2 linked regions of the Ruegeria pomeroyi DSS-3 genome follow. The protein of the gene in region 1 interacts with the protein of each later gene in a pairwise test. Links are inferred from orthologs where the notes say so. Each region holds a gene or a part of one and is shown on either strand. Other genes may lie near its edges.

What was found.
Region 2: the proteins of lon (region 1) and rplI interact in binary tests that used the Escherichia coli proteins (3 or more experiments, as listed by UniProt). The link is inferred for Ruegeria pomeroyi DSS-3 from one-to-one orthologs.

Annotation. Positions count from the first base shown.
Region 1 is NC_003911.12:2,759,870-2,770,692, forward strand. Bases 7,417-10,423 are described here. They hold lon (endopeptidase La), read right to left. Parts: upstream 10,123-10,423; coding sequence 7,711-10,122; downstream 7,417-7,710. Other genes in these bases: SPO_RS13250 (HU family DNA-binding protein), read right to left, coding at 7,417-7,566; SPO_RS13260 (hypothetical protein), read right to left, coding at 10,385-10,423. Also shown: SPO_RS13215 (TRAP transporter large permease), read left to right, coding at 1-775; SPO_RS13220 (TRAP transporter substrate-binding protein), read left to right, coding at 830-1,864; SPO_RS13225 (glutamine synthetase family protein), read left to right, coding at 1,962-3,317; SPO_RS13230 (aldehyde dehydrogenase family protein), read left to right, coding at 3,421-4,797; SPO_RS13235 (iron-containing alcohol dehydrogenase), read left to right, coding at 4,803-5,948; SPO_RS13240 (porin), read left to right, coding at 6,124-6,837; more of SPO_RS13250, read right to left, coding at 7,072-7,416; more of SPO_RS13260, read right to left, coding at 10,424-10,823.
Region 2 is NC_003911.12:2,415,051-2,423,062, reverse strand. What follows is about bases 154-3,115. They hold rplI (50S ribosomal protein L9), read right to left. Parts: upstream 1,955-3,115; coding sequence 1,352-1,954; downstream 154-1,351. Other genes in these bases: SPO_RS11560 (hypothetical protein), read left to right, coding at 2,878-3,115; rpsF (30S ribosomal protein S6), read right to left, coding at 2,222-2,575; rpsR (30S ribosomal protein S18), read right to left, coding at 1,967-2,194; SPO_RS11580 (lytic transglycosylase domain-containing protein), read right to left, coding at 696-1,169; SPO_RS11585 (helix-turn-helix domain-containing protein), read right to left, coding at 154-302. In the rest of the region: more of SPO_RS11585, read right to left, coding at 1-153; more of SPO_RS11560, read left to right, coding at 3,116-3,396; SPO_RS11555 (YceI family protein), read left to right, coding at 3,534-4,112; SPO_RS11550 (ATP-binding protein), read left to right, coding at 4,411-5,802; SPO_RS11545 (cytochrome b/b6 domain-containing protein), read right to left, coding at 5,975-7,192; fabD (ACP S-malonyltransferase), read left to right, coding at 7,354-8,012.

The sequences.
Region 1 (10,823 bases):
CCTGATGATGGCGGCCATGTTCATCCTCTATATCGCGATCCGCTGCCGGCTGAACCCGGCCCTTGGCCCGGCGCTGTCACCCGAGGAGCGTGACGTGCCGATGGGCGAGAAACTGCGCCTGTTGCGCGCGGGCCTGCTGCCGCTGGGTATCTTTGCCGCGATGATGGTGCCCTTTGTCAACGGCTGGACCTCATTGGTGGAAAGCTCGGCCATCGGCGCGCTGACGGCCTTTCTGGCCGCCGTGTTCAAGGGCCGGATGAACCGTCAGGTGTTCGAGACCTCGGTCCGCTCCACCTTGGGTATCTCGTGCATGTTCATGTGGATCATCCTGGCCGCACTTGCCTTTGGCGCGGTGTTCGATGGGCTGGGCGCGGTCAAGGCGATCGAGGATCTGTTCACCGAGCGGCTGGGGCTGAACCCCTGGGTCATCCTGATCCTGATGCAGCTCAGCTTCATCATCATGGGCACCTTTCTAGACGATACCGCGATGCTGGTGATCGTGGCGCCGCTGTACGTGCCGCTGGTGGGCGCGCTGGGGTTCGACCTGATCTGGTACGGCGTGCTTTATACGATCACCACCCAGATCGCCTATATGACGCCGCCGTTTGGCTATAACCTGTTCCTGATGCGGGCCATGGCGCCGCCCGAGATCACCCTGCGCGACATCTATGGCTCGATCCTGCCCTTCGTGCTGGTGATGACCCTGGCGCTGGCGATCATCATGATCTTTCCGCAGATCGCGCTGTGGCTGCCCGAGACTGTCTACAACAAGTGATCCCGGAATGAACCGGGGCATCCAATCCACCCTTTTGCAATTGGGAGAGAACCGATGACCACAAGACGCAAGTTTATCACCACCGCCGCCGTTGGCGCGGCGGCCGCGCCGCTCGCCACCCCGGCGCTGGCGCAATCGACGATCAAATGGCGCATGCAGACCTATGCGGGCCCGGCGCTGGCCGCCCATGTGATCGACCCCGCCATTGCCATGTTCAACAAGATCGCCGGCGACCGCATGCAGATCGAGCTGTTCTATGCCGATCAGCTGGTCCCGACGGGCGAGCTGTTCCGCGCTATGCAGCGCGGCACCATCGACGCGGTGCAGTCCGATGACGACTCGATGGCCTCGCCCACCGAGGTCACCGTGTTCGGCGGTTATTTCCCCTTTGCCTCGCGCTACTCGCTGGACGTGCCGGTGCTGTTCAACCAGTACGGGCTGAACGAGATCTGGGACGCGGAGTATTCCAAGGTCGGCGTCAAGCATATCAGCGCCGGCGCCTGGGACCCCTGCCATTTCGCCACCAAAGACCCGATCAACAGCCTGGCCGACTTGAACGGCAAACGCGTCTTTACCTTCCCCACCGCCGGCCGCTTCCTGGCACAGTTCGGCGTAGTGCCGGTCACCCTGCCGTGGGAAGATATCGAGGTCGCGGTGCAAACCGGCGAGCTTGATGGCATCGCCTGGTCGGGCATCACCGAGGATTACACGGTCGGCTGGGCCGATGTGACCAATTACTTCCTGACCAACAATATCTCGGGCGCCTGGGCCGGCAGCTTCTTTGCCAACATGGACCGCTGGAACGAACTGCCCGAGGATCTGCAAACCCTGTTCCGGGTCTGCTGCGATCAGTCGCATTACTATCGCCAGTGGTGGTATTGGGGCGGCGAGGCAAGCCTGCGCGTCAATGGCACCAAGATGCAGCTGACCTCGATCCCGGATGCCGAATGGGCGCAGGTCGAAGCGGCGGCAGTCAAGTTCTGGGACGAGATCGCGGCGGAATCCGAGACCAAGGCCAAGGTTGTCGAGATCTTCAAGAAGTATAACGCCGACATGGCCAAGGCCGGGCGGCCCTATCGCTACGGCTAAATCACAGACCCGGCCCGCCGCCCCTTGCGGCGGGCCGGTCTCCGCGACAGAATTTTCGACGAAAATTCTTGACCCCACCCAATCCAAAGGTCGTGACATGCTCACATTCGAAACGCTGAAAGCCCAGGTTGCCGCAGGCACCGTCGACACGGTTCTGGTCTGCCTGGTCGACATGCAGGGCCGCCTGATGGGCAAGCGGTTCCATGCACAGAACTTCCTCGACAGCGCCTATGAGGAAACCCATTGCTGCAACTACCTGCTGGCCACCGATCTGGAGATGGCCACGCCGGACGGCTATCGCGCCACCTCGTGGCAGGCCGGCTATGGCGATTACGTGATGAAGCCCGATCTGAGCACGCTGCGCCCCCTGCCCTGGCTCGAAGGTACGGTGATGGTGCTGTGCGACGTGCTGGATCACCACAGCCATGAACCGGTGCCACATTCGCCGCGCCAGGTCCTGAAGGCGCAGATCGCCCGCGCCGAGGCGCTGGGGCTGACGCCGATGATGGCGACCGAACTGGAATTCTTTCTGTTCGAGGGCACGTTCGACGAGATCCGCAAGACCGGCTATCGCAACCTGACCCCGATCTCGGGCTATAACGAGGATTACCACATCCTGCAGACCAGCAAGGAAGAGCATGTGATGCGCCCGCTGCGCAACCATCTCTTCGCCGCCGGCATCCCGGTCGAGAACACCAAGGGCGAGGCCGAGGCAGGCCAGGAAGAACTGAACATCCGCTATGCCGACGCGCTGGCCTGTGCCGATCACCACACGATCGCCAAACATGCCACCAAGGAGATCGCCCATCAGCATGGCCATGCCGCCAGCTTTCTGCCGAAATGGCACCATGACCGGGTCGGCAGCGCCAGCCATGTGCACCTGTCGCTGTGGCGCGGGTCGGAACCCGCCTTCTACGACAAGGATGCACCGCACGGGCTGAGCGAGCTGGGCCGCCAGTTCTGCGCCGGGATGATCCGCTATGCGCCCGACTACACCTTCTTCCTGGCGCCTTACGTGAACAGCTACAAACGCTTCATGAAGGGCACTTTTGCGCCCACCAAGACCGTCTGGTCGGTGGACAACCGCACCGCCGGGTTCCGCATGTGCGCCGAAGGCACCAAGGGTGTACGGATGGAATGCCGCATCGGCGGCTCGGACCTGAACCCCTATCTGGCGCAGGCGGCCCTGCTGGCGGCAGGCCTGCAAGGCATCGAGGAGAAGCTGGAGCTGGCGCCCCCCACCAGCGGCGATGTCTATGACAATGCCGAGGCGGGCGAGATCCCGCGCAGCCTGCGCGATGCGGTCGGCACGCTGGACGGCTCGGCCATGCTGCGCGCGGCGATGGGCGATTGGGTGATCGACCATTACACCCGCTGCGCCCAATGGGAGCAGGAGGAATTCGACCGCGTGGTGACCGATTGGGAAATCGCGCGCGGTTTCGAGAAAGCCTGAAGCGGTGGGCAAATGGGGGGCCAGCCCCCCCACGCCCCCCGGAGTATTTTGAACCAGAAAGAAGACAGGGGTGGCTTATGCCCCCCGAAACTGGAGTTCGGTCATGACAAGAACCGTGCAATGCATCTCGCCGATCGACGGATCGGTCTATCTGGAGCGGCCCGCGGCCACGCGTGAGGCGGCCATGGACGCCGCCGAGCGCGCCCGCGCCGCGCAAGCCGCTTGGGCAGCACGCCCCCTGGCCGAGCGCGTGGCGCTGGTGCTGGCGGCGGTGGCCGAGGTGGGCAAGACCACCGACCGCATGGCGGTGGAACTGGCCCATCAGATGGGCCGCCCGGTCCGCTATGGCGGCGAGTTCGGCGGTTTCAACGAGCGCGCCACCTATATGGCCCGGATCGCCGAAAGCGCGCTGGCGCCGCTGGTGGTCGAGGACAGCGACGCCTTTCTGCGCAAGATCGAGCGCGAGCCCTTTGGCGTGGTGCTGGTGGTGGCGCCCTGGAACTATCCCTATATGACCGCGATCAACACGGTCGCGCCCGCGCTGATGGCGGGCAATACGGTGATCCTGAAACATGCCGCCCAGACCCTGCAGGTGGGCGAGCGCATGGCTGAGGCATTCCATGCTGCGGGCATCCCCGAGGATGTGTTCCAGAACATCGTGCTGGACCATGACACCACCGCCGAGCTGATTTCTCGCCGCAAGGTCAATTTCGTCAATTTCACCGGCTCGGTCCGGGGCGGTCAGGCGATGGAACGCGCCGCCGCCGGCACCTTTATCCCCGTCTCGACCGAGCTGGGCGGCAAGGACCCGGGCTATGTCCGCGCCGATGCCGATCTGGATGCCGCTGTCGACACGCTGATCGACGGGGCCATGTTCAACTCGGGCCAGTGCTGTTGCGGGATCGAGCGGATCTATGTGCATACCAGCCTGTTCAACGCCTTTGTCGACAAGGCGGTGGCGCTGGTGAACAGCTACAAGCTGGGCAATCCGCTGGACCCCGAGACCACCATCGGGCCGATGGCCAATGTCCGCTTTGCCCAGGTGGCGCGCGACCAGATCGAGGATGCCATCGCCAAGGGCGCAACCGCCCATATCGAGCGGTTCGCACAGGATGACGGCGGCGCCTATCTGACGCCGCAGATCCTGACCAATGTCACCCATGACATGGAGATCATGCGCGAAGAGACATTCGGACCCGTCGTCGGCATCATGCCCGTCGCCGATGACGAAGAGGCGATTGCGCTGATGAACGACTGCCAGTTCGGGCTGACCGCCTCGATCTGGACCCGCGACACCGCCCGCGCCAACGAGATCGGCAGGCGGCTGGAAACCGGCACCGTGTTCATGAACCGCTGCGATTACCTTGACCCCGCGCTTTGCTGGACCGGCTGCAAGGATACCGGTCGCGGCGCAGGCCTGTCCGTGCTGGGCTTTCACGCCCTGACCCGTCCCAAATCCTATCACCTGAAGAAGGCTTGAAGCCCATGAAACTTGTTGGCAACTGGTCCTATCCCACCGCCATCCGCTTTGGCGCGGGGCGGATCGCCGAAATCGCCGAGGCCTGCAAGGCCGCCGGTATCTCCAAACCGCTGCTGGTCACCGACAAGGGGCTGGCCGCGATGGAAATCACCACCCGCACGCTCGACCTGATGGAGGCCGCGGGCCTGGGCCGGGCGATGTTTTCCGAGGTTGATCCCAACCCGACCGAGCGCAATGTCGAGGCCGGGTTGAAGGTCTATCGCGAGGGCGGCTATGACGGGGTGATCGCCTTTGGCGGCGGCTCGGGGCTCGATCTGGGCAAGACGCTGGCCTTCATGGCAGGCCAGACCCGCCCGCTCTGGGATTTCGAGGATATCGGCGACTGGTGGACCCGCGCCGACCCGGCAGGCATTCACCCGATCGTCGCCGTGCCCACCACCGCCGGGACCGGATCGGAAGTGGGCCGCGCGGGCGTGATCACCAATTCCGACAGCCATGAGAAAAAGATCATCTTCCACCCGCTGATGCTGCCCAAGGTGGTGATCTGCGACCCGGAACTGACCGTGGGCATGCCGAAATTCATCACCGCCGGTACCGGGCTTGATGCCTTTGCCCATTGCGTCGAGGCCTATTGCTCGCCCCATTACCACCCGATGAGCCAGGGCATCGCGCTGGAAGGCATGCGACTGGTCAAGGAATACCTGCCCCGCGCCTATGCCGATGGGTCCGACCTTGAGGCGCGCGCGCATATGATGTCGGCCGCCGCCATGGGCGCCACCGCGTTCCAGAAAGGGCTGGGCGCCATCCATGCGCTGTCGCACCCCATCGGCGCACATCACCACACCCACCACGGCACCACCAACGCGGTCTGCATGCCCGCCGTGCTGCAATTCAACCGCCCCGCTGTCGAGGGCGTGCTGGCACAGGCCGCCGCCTATCTGGGCATCGCGGGCGGGTTCGACGGGTTCGCGGCCTATGTCGACGAGTTGAATACCTCGCTCGGCATCCCGAAAACCCTGACAGACCTGGGCGTCAAGGATCCCAACCTCGACGTGCTGGTGCGCGACGCGCTGAACGATCCCTCGACCGGCGGCAACCCGGTAACGATGACGGCAGAGAACACCCGCCCGCTGCTGGAATCGCTGTTCTGATCCGCGCGCCGGGCGGGGTGCTTTGCCCCTGCCCGGCAGTACCGGACCTGACGCCAACAGGATTCCGCCCGCATAATCAAGGACCTTTACCTGATTCGGCGTGATGTATATGATTCCGCCAGAGAGCGCGCAAAGCGCCCGCGCACCCCTGCGCATCAGGCATAGGAGCAGCAGCATGAAACTCCGCGTGGCAGCGGCGGTACTGGCGGTCGGCCTGGCCCCAGCCAACCTTTCGGCACAGAGCCTTGTCGGCGCCAATGTCGACATCAACCACTATCAGTTCACCAGCAAGTCGAAGGGCGCGCGACAGGCGCTGCAAGGTTCGTTCGAACTGGGTCTGGGCAGTTCGGTCTCGACCCAGCTTGACGTCGGGTATTACAAGTTCGACCAGATCGGCGGCAGCGGCCGCAGCGCCACGCTGCATGGCATCTACCAGTTCGGCTATGGCGGCGCCGTGGGCGGGTTCTGGGGGACCGAGGATGGCGGCGGCATCGACCGCAACTTCTATGGGCTCGAAGCGGTCTATGATTTCTCTGCAATCCGGCTTGAGGGGTATTTCTCGCGCGGTCGTGTGCAGGGGGCCAATGCCACCCTGCTGGGCGGCAAGATCAGCAGCGATGTGGGCAGCGGCCCGCTGAGCCTGAACGCCAGCGTCGATTTCATGGACAACAAGAGCGGCGCCAACATGACCCGCATGGCCATCGGCGCCGATTACGGCCTGGGCAGCGGCGTCAACCTTTATGGCGAGATCGGAACCGGCAATGCCCGGGTGGCCAATTTCAGCAACAACGACGCCTTTGTCGGGGTCGGCCTGCGGTTTGACCTGGGTGAGCGTCCCGGCACCACGTTCGGGCGCCGCGCCCTGCTCGACCGCCTGCCCGGCCTCTGATCCGGTACAACCGCGCAAATGGCCCCTTCTGGAACACCCAGTGGGGGCCATTTTCTTTGGTAAGTCACATCAGGTACCTGACGCAACCGCATGCGACACAACGAAAAACCGCCGAGTTTTCACTCGGCGGCTCCGAATTCTGGTGGGTGATAAGAGATTTGAACTCCTGACATCTTCGATGTGAACGAAGCGCTCTACCACTGAGCTAATCACCCGTGAGGCAGGCTTTTAGCGTCACTCGGCAGCCTCTGCAAGAGGGTCCGCATCAAGTTTTTCGACTTCTTCCTCTGCCTGGGTGCTGCGGCGCAATTTGCAGATGATCACCTGCCCGTTGCCCTTGTCCGCCGAGCGGTTCACCTTGAGTTTGCCCAGCGGTTGCAGGTTCAGGTCGCGCTCTTGCGAGATCGCCTCGCCCAGGATCGCAAGCATCGCCTCGACAGCGGGTTTGACGAACTTCTTCTTCACGTCCGAGCGCGCAACGACCAGGTCGATCAACTCGCGCTTGCGCAACTCGTTGCCGCTGTCCTGGTCGTCGTCATCCTCGGCGCGCACCACTTCGGGCAGCGGCGTGTCCAGCGCTTCGGCGATGTCGACCGGCATCATCTCTGCCTCGGCCGGCTCGGCCTCTGTCGGGGCGGCCGCGGTCTTGGCCGCAGTCTTGGCGCCGGTGCTGCGGCGGGTGGTGGTTTTGCGCGTGGTGGTTGCCGTCCGTGTACTGCGTTTTGCCATTTGGTGCCCCGTTGTTTTGTTTTCGGCAGCTTAGCCAGTTGTTTCCGATCTGGCTACATTCACGCAAAAAATAGTTGAAAACAGGTGTCCGCATACAACAAAGGCGGGCTCTGGGCCCGCCTTTGCCGGTAATGTCTGCGCCGTTCAGTGCGCCGTGGCCGAGGCCCCGTCACCGCCCGGCAGTGCCGATTTGGCGGCGGCCGCCTCTTCCTCGGCCGCCTCGTCCCATTCGATCGCCTCGGGCTGGCGTACCAGCGCCTGTTTCAGCACCTCGGACACATGCGCGACGGGGATGATCGTCAGCCCCTCTTTCACATTGTCCGGGATCTCGGGCAGGTCCTTTTCGTTCTCTGCCGGGATAAGCACCGTCTTGACGCCACCGCGCAGGGCCGCCAGCAGCTTCTCCTTGAGCCCGCCGATGGCCAGCACGTTGCCGCGCAGGGTGACCTCGCCGGTCATGGCGATGTCCTTGCGGACGGGCGTCTGGGTCAGCACCGACACGATCGAGGTAACCATGGCGATACCGGCACTGGGGCCATCCTTGGGCGTCGCTCCCTCGGGCACGTGCACGTGGATGTCCCAGCGGTCCAGCCGGGGCGGTTTCACCCCGATGGCGGGCGCGATCGAGCGCACGTAAGAGGCCGCCGCGTCGATCGATTCCTTCATCACCTCGCCCAGCTTGCCGGTGGTCTTCATCCGGCCCTTGCCGGGCAGGCGCAATGCCTCGATCGACAGAAGATCGCCGCCGACGCTGGTCCAGGCAAGCCCGGTGACCACACCGATCTGGTCATCCTTCTCGGCAAGACCGAACTTGAACCGGCGCACACCCAGGAAATCCTCGAGATTCTCGGAGGTTACCGAGACTTTCTCGGCCTCTTTCTTGAGGATCTTGGTCAGCGCCTTGCGGCAAATCTTGGCCACTTCGCGTTCCAGGTTCCGCACTCCCGCCTCGCGGGTGTAATAGCGGATGATGTCGGTCAGCGCCCCATCGGACAGCTCGAACTCCTTGGCCCTCAGACCGTGGTTCTTGGTCTGCTTGGGCAGCAGGTGGCGCTTGGCGATCTCGCGCTTTTCAACCTCGGTATAGCCCGCCAGCGGGATGATCTCCATCCGGTCCAGCAGCGGCCCAGGCATGTTATAGCTGTTGGACGTAGTCAGGAACATCACGTTCGAGAGGTCGTATTCCACCTCGAGATAGTGGTCCATGAAGGTGTTGTTCTGTTCCGGATCCAGCACTTCGAGCATCGCGCTTGCCGGGTCGCCCCGGAAATCCTGACCCATCTTGTCGATCTCGTCGAGCAGGATGAGCGGATTGGTGGTCTTGGCCTTTTTCAGCGCCTGGATGATCTTGCCCGGCATCGAGCCGATATAGGTCCGGCGGTGACCGCGGATCTCGCTCTCGTCACGCACCCCGCCCAGCGAAATGCGGATGAACTCGCGCCCGGTCGCCCTTGCGACCGATTTGCCCAGCGAGGTCTTGCCCACGCCCGGAGGGCCGACAAGGCACAGGATCGGCCCCTTCAGCTTGGCCGAGCGCTGCTGCACCGCCAGATACTCGACGATGCGTTCCTTGACCTTTTCCAGACCGTAATGATCTGCATCCAGCACGCCCTCGGCGCGGCCGAGATCCTTTTTGACGCGGGATTTGACGCCCCACGGGATCGACAGCAGCCAGTCGAGATAATTGCGCACCACGGTGGCCTCGGCCGACATGGGTGACATGTTCTTGAGCTTTTTCAGCTCGGCCTCGGCCTTTTCGCGCGCCTCTTTCGACAGTTTGGTGGCGGCGATCTTGTCTTCCAGCTCGGCGATCTCGCCGGCACCTTCTTCGCCATCGCCCAGCTCGCGCTGGATCGCCTTCATCTGTTCGTTCAGATAATATTCGCGCTGGGTCTTCTCCATCTGGGATTTGACCCGGGTCTTGATCTTCTTCTCGACCTGCAGAACGCTCATCTCGCCCTGCATCAGGCCATAGACCTTCTCCAGCCGCTCGCTGACGGACAGGGTTTCCAGCAGGTCCTGTTTCTGACCCACCTCGATGCCCAGATGGCCCGCGACCAGATCGGCCAGCTTGGCCGGCTCGGTGGTTTCGCCGACAGCGGCCAGCGCCTCTTCGGGGATGTTCTTGCGCACCTTGGCATAGCGTTCGAATTCGTCACCCACGGTGCGGATCAGCGCCTGGGTGGTGGTCACGTCGCCGGGGATCTCGGTCAGGTATTCGGCGCGCGCTTCGAAGAAGACGTCGTTTTCCAGAAATCCGGTGATCTTGACCCGTGCCTGCCCCTCGACCAGCACCTTGACGGTGCCATCGGGCAGTTTCAGCAGCTGCAGCACATTGGCCAGCACGCCGGTGCGGTAGATGCCGTCGCTGTCGGGATCGTCGATCCCGGGGTCGACCTGGCTCGACAGCAGGATCTGCTTGTCTTCCTGCATCACCTCTTCCAGCGCCCGCACCGATTTCTCGCGGCCGACAAAAAGCGGCACGATCATATGCGGGAACACCACGATGTCGCGCAGCGGCAGGACGGGGTAAGAGGCGTTCAGAGGCTCTTGCATGCTCTATCCTTGTTCATTGGCAAGATGGCACCGGCCCCTGTTCTAGGCGACCCCCGGCCATCTCCTGTCTCGGGCTGATAAGGTGGGGTGAGTCCCCGTCCGTTTCAACCGGACCCGTAAATTGGTGCCGCGCACAATGACGCGACTGCCAGCGGACCGCAAGTCTGCAAAACCGCCGCCGAGGCGGATTCCTGCGGGACGGCGGGCGGGGCGATCTGCGCCAGGGCGCAGGAGCGCCGTATCGCCGTTCCCGCCCCAGCCCTCAGTGGCGCAGGAAACTGACCAGACGGCGGGCATGGGTCTCGGCCCCGTCACTGCCGCGCCCCTGCACGGTCAGCACACCGCCCAGCCGGTCCTCGTCCAGCAGTGCCAGCTGGACATGCAGCCACAGATGGGTGCCGTCCTCGTCGATCCGCTCCTGCTCGAATTCCAGCCGCAGCATCCCATCGGTGCCGCAATCGGGGGCAAGCCCCAGCCTGTCGAAATCCAAGTCCCGCTGGGCTCCATCAACGGGTACCGGCACGATCTGATTGTCGGCATCAGCCAAGCGCACCTCGGCCTCGCCAAACTGCGCCATGTTGGCAAAGACGGCGCCATCGCGATAGAGCATGGCCATCATCTCGTGCCCCATGGGCGGTATCGGCATCTTCATCTCGTTGGCGCCCATTTTCATCATCATCAGGCCGGGTCCGTTATGTACC
Region 2 (8,012 bases), 350 kb from region 1 along the record:
TCGACCATTTCTACAGAATCGCGATCCTGCAGGAACATCAGCCGGTCGACGGGCGCATCGCTGCCATCGATCACGCCGGAGTCCGGTGCCTGGATGCCTTCGAAGAAATGACTGATATGCACATCGAGCACTTCGGCAATCGCCCAAAGGCGCGACGCGCTGACCCGGTTCGCACCGGATTCATATTTCTGAACCTGCTGAAAACGCACTCCGACCGCCCGGCCAAGCTCGGCCTGGCTGAGACCAAGCGCCGAGCGCCTGGCGCGGATGCGGCGCCCTACTACGGTATCGACTGTATCCATACCTTCACCTGTTAAGCCCTACATTTGACGAGTGCCTATATTCCAGAACCAGCAGGTATTTCACCGGCAAGACCCCCCGACACTCGATCATCACGAACACAGCTTGCCCCATCACACGCATCGAAGCAACGATTTTCATGCTAAGGTTGCGGTAGGGTTAAGGCGGCTCCGATCGGGGGTTATGTCTACTAATGATTTGGTATCAACGGCTTGGCGGAGCCGAGATTTGATCATTTCCGGGCCGTTGCCGCCGGCGTCACCCTGGTTGGAACCATTTGTAAGCGAAGGGATTTATCCTGTCGGAACCTGGGGAGCGCCACTGGTCCAGGGCGCTGGCGCAGCGCCCTGCAGCGCGTTGGTGTATTGCAGATTCACAAATCTATTGACGTCGCGTCAAGAGGCGGGGCGCAAACCGGTCTCGACCAGCATGCCGCGCCGCTTCGCCTCGTAGTAGTAGCCCGAGGCATAGAGCTGAATCGCCCGGTCCTGGCTGCCATCGGCCAGCAGCCAGGCGCCGCGCAGGTATTTGCCCGCATATTGCAGGTTGGTATCTGCATCCAGCAGCCCTTCGGGCCCACCGCGATAGCCCATGGTGCGGGCGGTCGCAGGCAGGATCTGGAGCAGGCCGTAATAGGGCCGGTTGACCGCCCAGGGGCGATGGGTGCTTTCGCGGATCGCCAGCTTGTGCACCAGATTGCGCGGCAGTTCATAGTGATCGGCCCAGCGGTTGATCGCGGCGCGCAGCTCGGGCGTTTCGTTGGGGTAGAGCGGCGGATTGAAGGTCGCGGCAGGTTCCGGTTCGCGCCCGCAGGCGGCAACGGGCAGGGCAAGACCGGTCAGCAACAGGGCGCGGCGGGTGAACTGCATCGGGGGCTCCTTGGTCGCGTCAATCCCCGAGGCAAATACCCGCTTGGACGCGGTCTGCGAAGAGAGAATTGCGTCCGGTACCCGCGGATGGGCGGATTACAGCCAGCGGCGGGGCGTCGTCCATGAAAAAAGGCCGCGCGGGCAGCGCGGCCTTTCAATCTTGTTCCCCTGCGGGAAACCGATCAGGCGGTTTCGTCGCTGGCGGGGGCCTGGTCGTCGTCGTCGGACGCGGCGCCGCCGAGATCGTCGAACAGTTCGGCGATCTCGAATTCAGCGGCGGCCTCTTCTTCGGCGGCCAGTTCCTGGATCGACTTGCCCGATGCCTGCAGCTCGGCCTCTTCGGGCGAGCGTGCGATGTTCAGGTTGATGCTGACCTCGACCTCGGGGTGCAGGCGCACGGCGACGGTGTGCAGACCCAGGTCCTTGATCGGAGCGATCAGGGCGATCTGCTTCTTGTCGACCGAGAAGCCGGCTTCGGTGGCGGCTTCGGCGGCGTCACGCGGGGTGACCGAGCCATACAGCGCGCCGGCATCCGATGCCGAGCGAATCACGACGAACTGCTGTCCGTCGAGCTTGACGGCCAGGGCCTCGGCTTCCTGCTTGGTTTCCAGGTTGCGGGCTTCGAGCTGAGCTTTCTGCGCTTCGAACTGGGCGATGTTCGCATCCGATGCGACCAGCGCCTTGCTTTGCGGCAGCAGGAAGTTGCGGGCATAGCCCGATTTGACGTCCACGACGTCGCCCATCTGACCCAGCTTGGCCACGCGTTCGAGAAGGATAACTTGCATGTGCTTATCTCCTTACTTCACGGCGTAGGGCAGCAGGGCGAGGAAGCGCGCGCGCTTGATGGCACGGGCCAGTTCGCGCTGCTTCTTGGCCGAGACGGCGGTGATGCGCGAGGGCACGATCTTGCCGCGTTCGCTGATATAGCGCTGCAGCAGCTTGGTGTCCTTGTAGTCGATCTTGGGTGCGTTGTCGCCCGAGAAGGGGCACACCTTGCGACGGCGGAAAAACGGTTTAGCGGCCATAACTTGATGTCCTTTCCTAATGCGGGCTTAGCGGCGTTCGCGGCGGCTGTCGCGCTCGTCGCGCTTCTGCATCTGGACCGAGGGTCCTTCGGCGTGCTCGTCGACCTTGATGGTCAGAACGCGCATCACGTCGTCATGCAGGCGCATCAGGCGTTCCATTTCCTGCACGGCGGACGCGGGTGCGTCGGTGCGCAGGAAGGCATAGTGGCCCTTGCGGTTCTTGTTGATCTTGTAGGCCATCGTCTTGACGCCCCAGTACTCGTGGTCGACCAGGCTGCCGCCATTGTCGCTGAGTACGGCACCGAAATGTTCGATGAGGCCTTCGGCTTGCGTGTTGGACAGATCCTGACGCGCAATCATGACATGCTCATAGAGAGGCATGCGATCTCCTGTTTTCTATCTAGGCGCATTTCATAGGCGGGGCCCCTGATCCTTTCACGGCCCTGCCACGAGAGACTGCGCGGTTCACGTATTCTGTGAAAGGATGGCCCCATATACACGCCTGCGCGGCGGGGGCAAGAGGCTTGGTCCGCTCACATCTCTGGCCACATGCCCAGGTTGCGCACGACCAGGTGCCGCTCAATTACCCCGAGCCTGCCGCATTCCCGTCGCAATGTTTATCGAACGTTAACCCTGCCGGACACAACCCGGCGGAGAACCTGGCGCAGGGAGCGCGACCCGACATGCACGTGGCACAGCAACAGACGCTTCGCAACCGGATGCCGCTGCCGTCTTTTGAAGAGACGGTGCCGCTGATGATCACCTTTGCCCCCAACTGGCCGCTGCGTACCGTGATCTTTCGGGTGATCGGAACCGCGCTGGTGATTGGTGCGGCCTCGATGTGGTTGCTGCCGGGGTCCAACAACGGGGCCGATGCGGCGCTGATGAAGCTGGGCGTGTCGCTGTTCTTCTTCTTCTGCGGTCTGGCGCTGTTGATGATCCATCATCAGGACAACCAGCCCGATGCCTATTTCGACCCGATCCGGCGCGAGGTGCGGGTGCTGCAAAAGAACAACCGTGGCCGCCCGCAGACGATCCTGCGCCGCAGCTATGACAGCCTGGGCGCGGCCCGGTTCAACGAGCATTATCTGGAGATCTGCGATGTGGACGGTTCGATCCTGATGCGTCTTCCGATCCCCTCGGCCGAAATCCGCCAGGCCCTGCGCAGCCAGTTGAGCGGATTCGTGACCATCCCGACCTGAAGCCCGGTCACTGTTCATTCTTCAACAGAGTCTGTGGAGCAGGGCAGATTGCCCGCGCAGCCCGCTTACCCCATGTCTGGGTCAAGGCAAGGACAGCCGTCCGCCTGAACCCACAAGACAAGACATGGAGCGACAGAATGAAATCCACCCGCCTTGCCGCCGCGCTGATCCTGGCCGGCCTTGCCAGCGCCGCCACCGCCGCCCCCGAGAAATACCTGCTGGATTCCAGCCACAGCCAGGTCGTGTTCAGCTATAACCACCTGGGCTATTCCACCACCACCGGCATGTTCTCGGGGTTCGAGGGCGAAATCATGTTCGACAAGGAAGACCCCGCCGCGTCGTCGGTGACCGTGTCGATGCCGGTCCTGTCGATGTTCACCGGTTGGCAGGCACGCGAAGATCATTTCTTCTCGGGTGACTTCTTTGGCGCCAAGGACGGCGACATGATCACCTTTGCCTCGACCGCGATCGAGGTGACCGGCGAGACCACCGCTAAGATCACCGGTGATCTGACCATGAACGGCGTGACCAAGCCGGTGGTGCTGGACGCGGTGCTGAACCAGATGGGCGACCACCCGATGGCGGGCAAGCCCTGGGCCGGGTTCGATGCAACCACCACCGTGGTACGCTCGGATTTCAACCTTGGCAAATTCGCGCCCTTCGTCGGCGACGAGGTTGAACTGCGCATCTCGGTCGAGGCGATGAAGGCCGACTAAGGCCTCTGTCACAGAGACACGGAAATCCGGGCCCGTCGGCCAGCCCTTTGCAATAAATGGCGCATGTGAAAAGGGTGAGGGCTCGAAGCGCACAGGCAGCTTCGAGCCCAAAGACGTCTATGCTACGGCGTGCCTGAATGCTCGCTCTTGACGTTAAAACGGTGTTGGAGAAGGTGTATTGCAGTGCTAGGGTTCAAGCGATTTTCTGACAATAGCCTTGACCACAAACGGAGAGATTTTTTCAATGAAGAGGCTCACAAGGCTTGTTGTGGCGAATGAGCTTTCGAACAACCATCACATGAGAAAGATTCATCGACTTTTTGGTCGAGTTTTCATAGAGGACGTTTTCACGCCGCGCGGCCCAGTAAATAGAAAAATGTATATTAACAGAGGCCAAGTAGAAGATGACTTGGCTAGGTCTGCCAATGACACATTGCACATCATCATCTTTGGCAACAGTGGGTGCGGGAAGTCGTGGCTATACAAGAAGGTATTCAAAGAGAAGGGGATTTTTTTTCTCACCGTAAACCTTTCTGGGGCTTCAAGTCAGCAGTCAATTGCAAAAGAGCTAGTTTCAACAGTTGGTCGGCGTAATGGAACTGGCCGTGTCAAGAAGGCTAAGTCTCACGGATTCTCTTGGTTCATTACATATTCCGAGACTGAAGAGCTTTCAACGGAGCTCGATGGTCATGATGCTTTCCTTAACGCCTTGAAGCATTGCCGAAAATTGGCAGGCAGAAGGCCGGCGTTCCTCGTTTTTGAGAATCTAGAGCTCATCTTCGAACAAAGGGATTTGCTGAGGGAGCTGGGCAACATTATTGCGTTGCTCGATGACGATCAGTTTGCCAAGTTTGACGTGAGAATTGCGATTGTGGGAACGCCGAGCAACATTCGAAACTATTTTCGAAGCGTTCCGAGGCTTGAGACAATTGCCAATCGTCTTATCGAGCTGGAAGAAATCGCTCGACTCAGCGATGAAGACGTCGCTCGCTTCGTCGAACGCGGCTTTAGAACGCTCCTCAAGTATCGCGAAGAAACGAATGCTGTTAACTATTTGATCCGGCGCGCAATTACTGTCACAAGAGGCAATGCACAACGTTTGCACGAGTTTTGCAAAGAAGTTGCCTTGCAGGGACAGCAAGACAGGTTCCTGAGCCTTGAGCGAATAGAAAAGGGAGAGCGAGAATGGCTAAGGCGTCGTTTTCACATCAATCAAACTACTGTTGCAAGTTGGATTGTTGATCCAGCACGAGAAACTGCGCTTATGGGGCAGTATTTGAAAGATGGTTACGTATCAGACTTGCTTTTACAAAATTTGTATCTTTGTGCACTTGGTTTAGTCAAGGAGGACGAATTCACAGTGCAAGATGTTACTGAGTTGATCCAAGATGAGCTTTCCGCGCACCCAGTAACGCAGAAGGTCCTACGAAAGCTAGAAGGTCAGATAGCGATGCGAACTGGATCAATGCTTGCAAAGCTAGCAGACGACATAAATGGGGCAAGCCACCCGATCTTGGACAGATTTGAACCCCCGTCGGGAAATCGCATATTTCGCTTTAGAGATATGCAATATCAAATGTGTCTTTCTTCCATGTTTAACGTATTCGACAATGGAAGGCGGGTCGAAATCAATCATCCGTCTTGGGTTTCGTCTACCGATGACGCGCAACAGCGGACATCGGTAGAATAGCGGCCAAAGCCAACTTTATCCCGCATTGCCGCCAACCTTCACAGACAACGCCCGAAGAAATCTTCGGGCGTCACTTTCGGACATCGCGCTTCGCCTGGAATGCGTTCGGCCCGATGTTGCACCATTTATCACAAAAGGCCGGGCCCGTCGGGACCCGGCTTTTTTCGCTGCTCTATCGTGTGGCGGTCAGGGATACATCGACCGTGACCGGGAATTTCAGCGAGCTTTCGTCGGGCATGTTGGCTCCGATCCCGAAATCGCGCCGGTCGAGCGTGACGGTGCCGCGCATGCGGGCGGTATCGCCGTCAAGCTCCAGATCGAAGGGCAGGGTGAGCGGGACGCTGGCGCCGCGCAGGCTCAGCTCGCCCCGTGCCTCGTGGCCGGTTTCGGTGCGGTGCAGCGTGGCGGTGAAATCCGCGGTGGGAAACTGCGCGGCATCGAAGAAATCCGCGCCCATCGCCTGGGCGGTGACCGATCCCAGCGCCAGAGAGGGGATGGCGATGGTGACGGTGACCTCGCCCGTCGGACCGGGTGTCTCGCGCGGATCATACCGGATCGCGGCGGTCCAGTCGGCGAAGCTGCCGCTGACGGCGCTGCCCAGCTGGGTGACGGTGATCGCCAGCGTGCCTTCGCTTACCTGCCAGTCCGAGGCCACCGGTGCCAGCGCCGTGCGTTGCACCTCTGCCGGTGCGTGCGGGGCGGAATGTGTGTTCACCCATGCGCCAGCGCCAAATGCGCCCAGCCAGACCAGCAGCGCCAGCAGCAGCGGTGCGGCGCTGTGGACCTGTTTGGGCGGCATGGGCAAGTCGATCCGCCCCGGCAGCATCCGCCGCAGGGTTGCGTCGCGGTCGATCAGGTGGTGTTTCAATGCGCCCGCCACATGCAGCGCCAGCGCCCCCAGCAACACCAGCAGAAAGGCGCGGTGCAGCACGGCGGTGAGTTCCGCCAGCGCGGCGCTTTTGGGCACCATCGGCAGGGATTGGCCCAGCGGCCACCAGATCGGAGCGAAGCCCTCGGTCGCGGCATGGTGGATCCAGCCGCTGAGCGGCACCAGCACCAAGGCGCCATAGAGCAGCCAGTGCACGGTTTCGGCCGCCAGCGCCTCGGCCCGGTGGTCGGCGTTCAGCAGCCCGGGGCGTTTCTGGGTCAGCGCCCAGAAGATGCGCAGCAAGGCCACCGCAAACAGAGCGATGCCCAATGTCTTGTGCGCCGAGAACAGCCAGGCGGCGCGTGCGATCTCTTCGGCGCCGGCGCCCCCGGCGGTGGCCCGCCCGGCGGCCTGATCGGCAACCCAGCCCAGCGGCAGCAGGGTCACGATCAGCAATGCGGTCAACCAGTGCAGGCCCTTGGCCACGCCGCCATAGCTGTGTGGGGTATTGGTCAGGGTCATCACGCTCTCCGAATGCTCGTTGCTCCTTGCAACCTGCGGTCTGTGCCGCCGCTGCACAATATGCGCCTTTGCACAGCTCCCGTGTCGGGATGCAGAGCTTGTGCGGCGCGGGCGGGGCGGCTACACCCGGCGTTAACGTTTCAGAGAGCGAAGGGACAGAGATGACGACCGCATTCGTGTTTCCCGGGCAGGGCGCCCAGACCATCGGCATGGGCAAGGCGCTGGCCGAGGCCTATCCGGCCGCGCAGGCCGTGTTCGACGAGGTCGACGCGGCGCTGGGAGAGAAGCTGAGCGCGCTGATCTGGGAGGGCGATATCGAGACCCTGACGCTGACGCAGAATGCGCAACCGGCGCTGATGGCGACCTCGATGGCGGCGATGCGCGCGCTCGAGGCCGAGGGCGTGGCGATCACCCAAGCCGCCTTTGTCGCCGGTCACTCGCTGGGCGAGTATTCGGCGCTGGCCGCTGCCGGGGCGCTGAGCGTCGGTGACACCGCGCGGCTGCTGCGCACCCGTGGGCAAGCGATGCAAAGCGCGGTGCCGGTCGGGCAGGGTGCCATGGCGGCGATCCTGGGGCTTGACCTTGCAGCGGTGCGCGAGGTGGCTGCCGAGGCCGCGCAGGGTGAGGTCTGTCAGGCCGCCAATGACAACGACCCCACTCAGGTGGTGGTCTCGGGCGCCAAGGCGGCGGTCGAACGCGCCGCCGAGATCGCCAAGGCCAAGGGCGCCAAGCGCGCGGTCATGCTGCCGGTCAGCGCCCCGTTCCACTGCGCCCTGATGCAGCCCGCCGCCGATGCCATGGCCGAGGCGCTGGCCGCGGT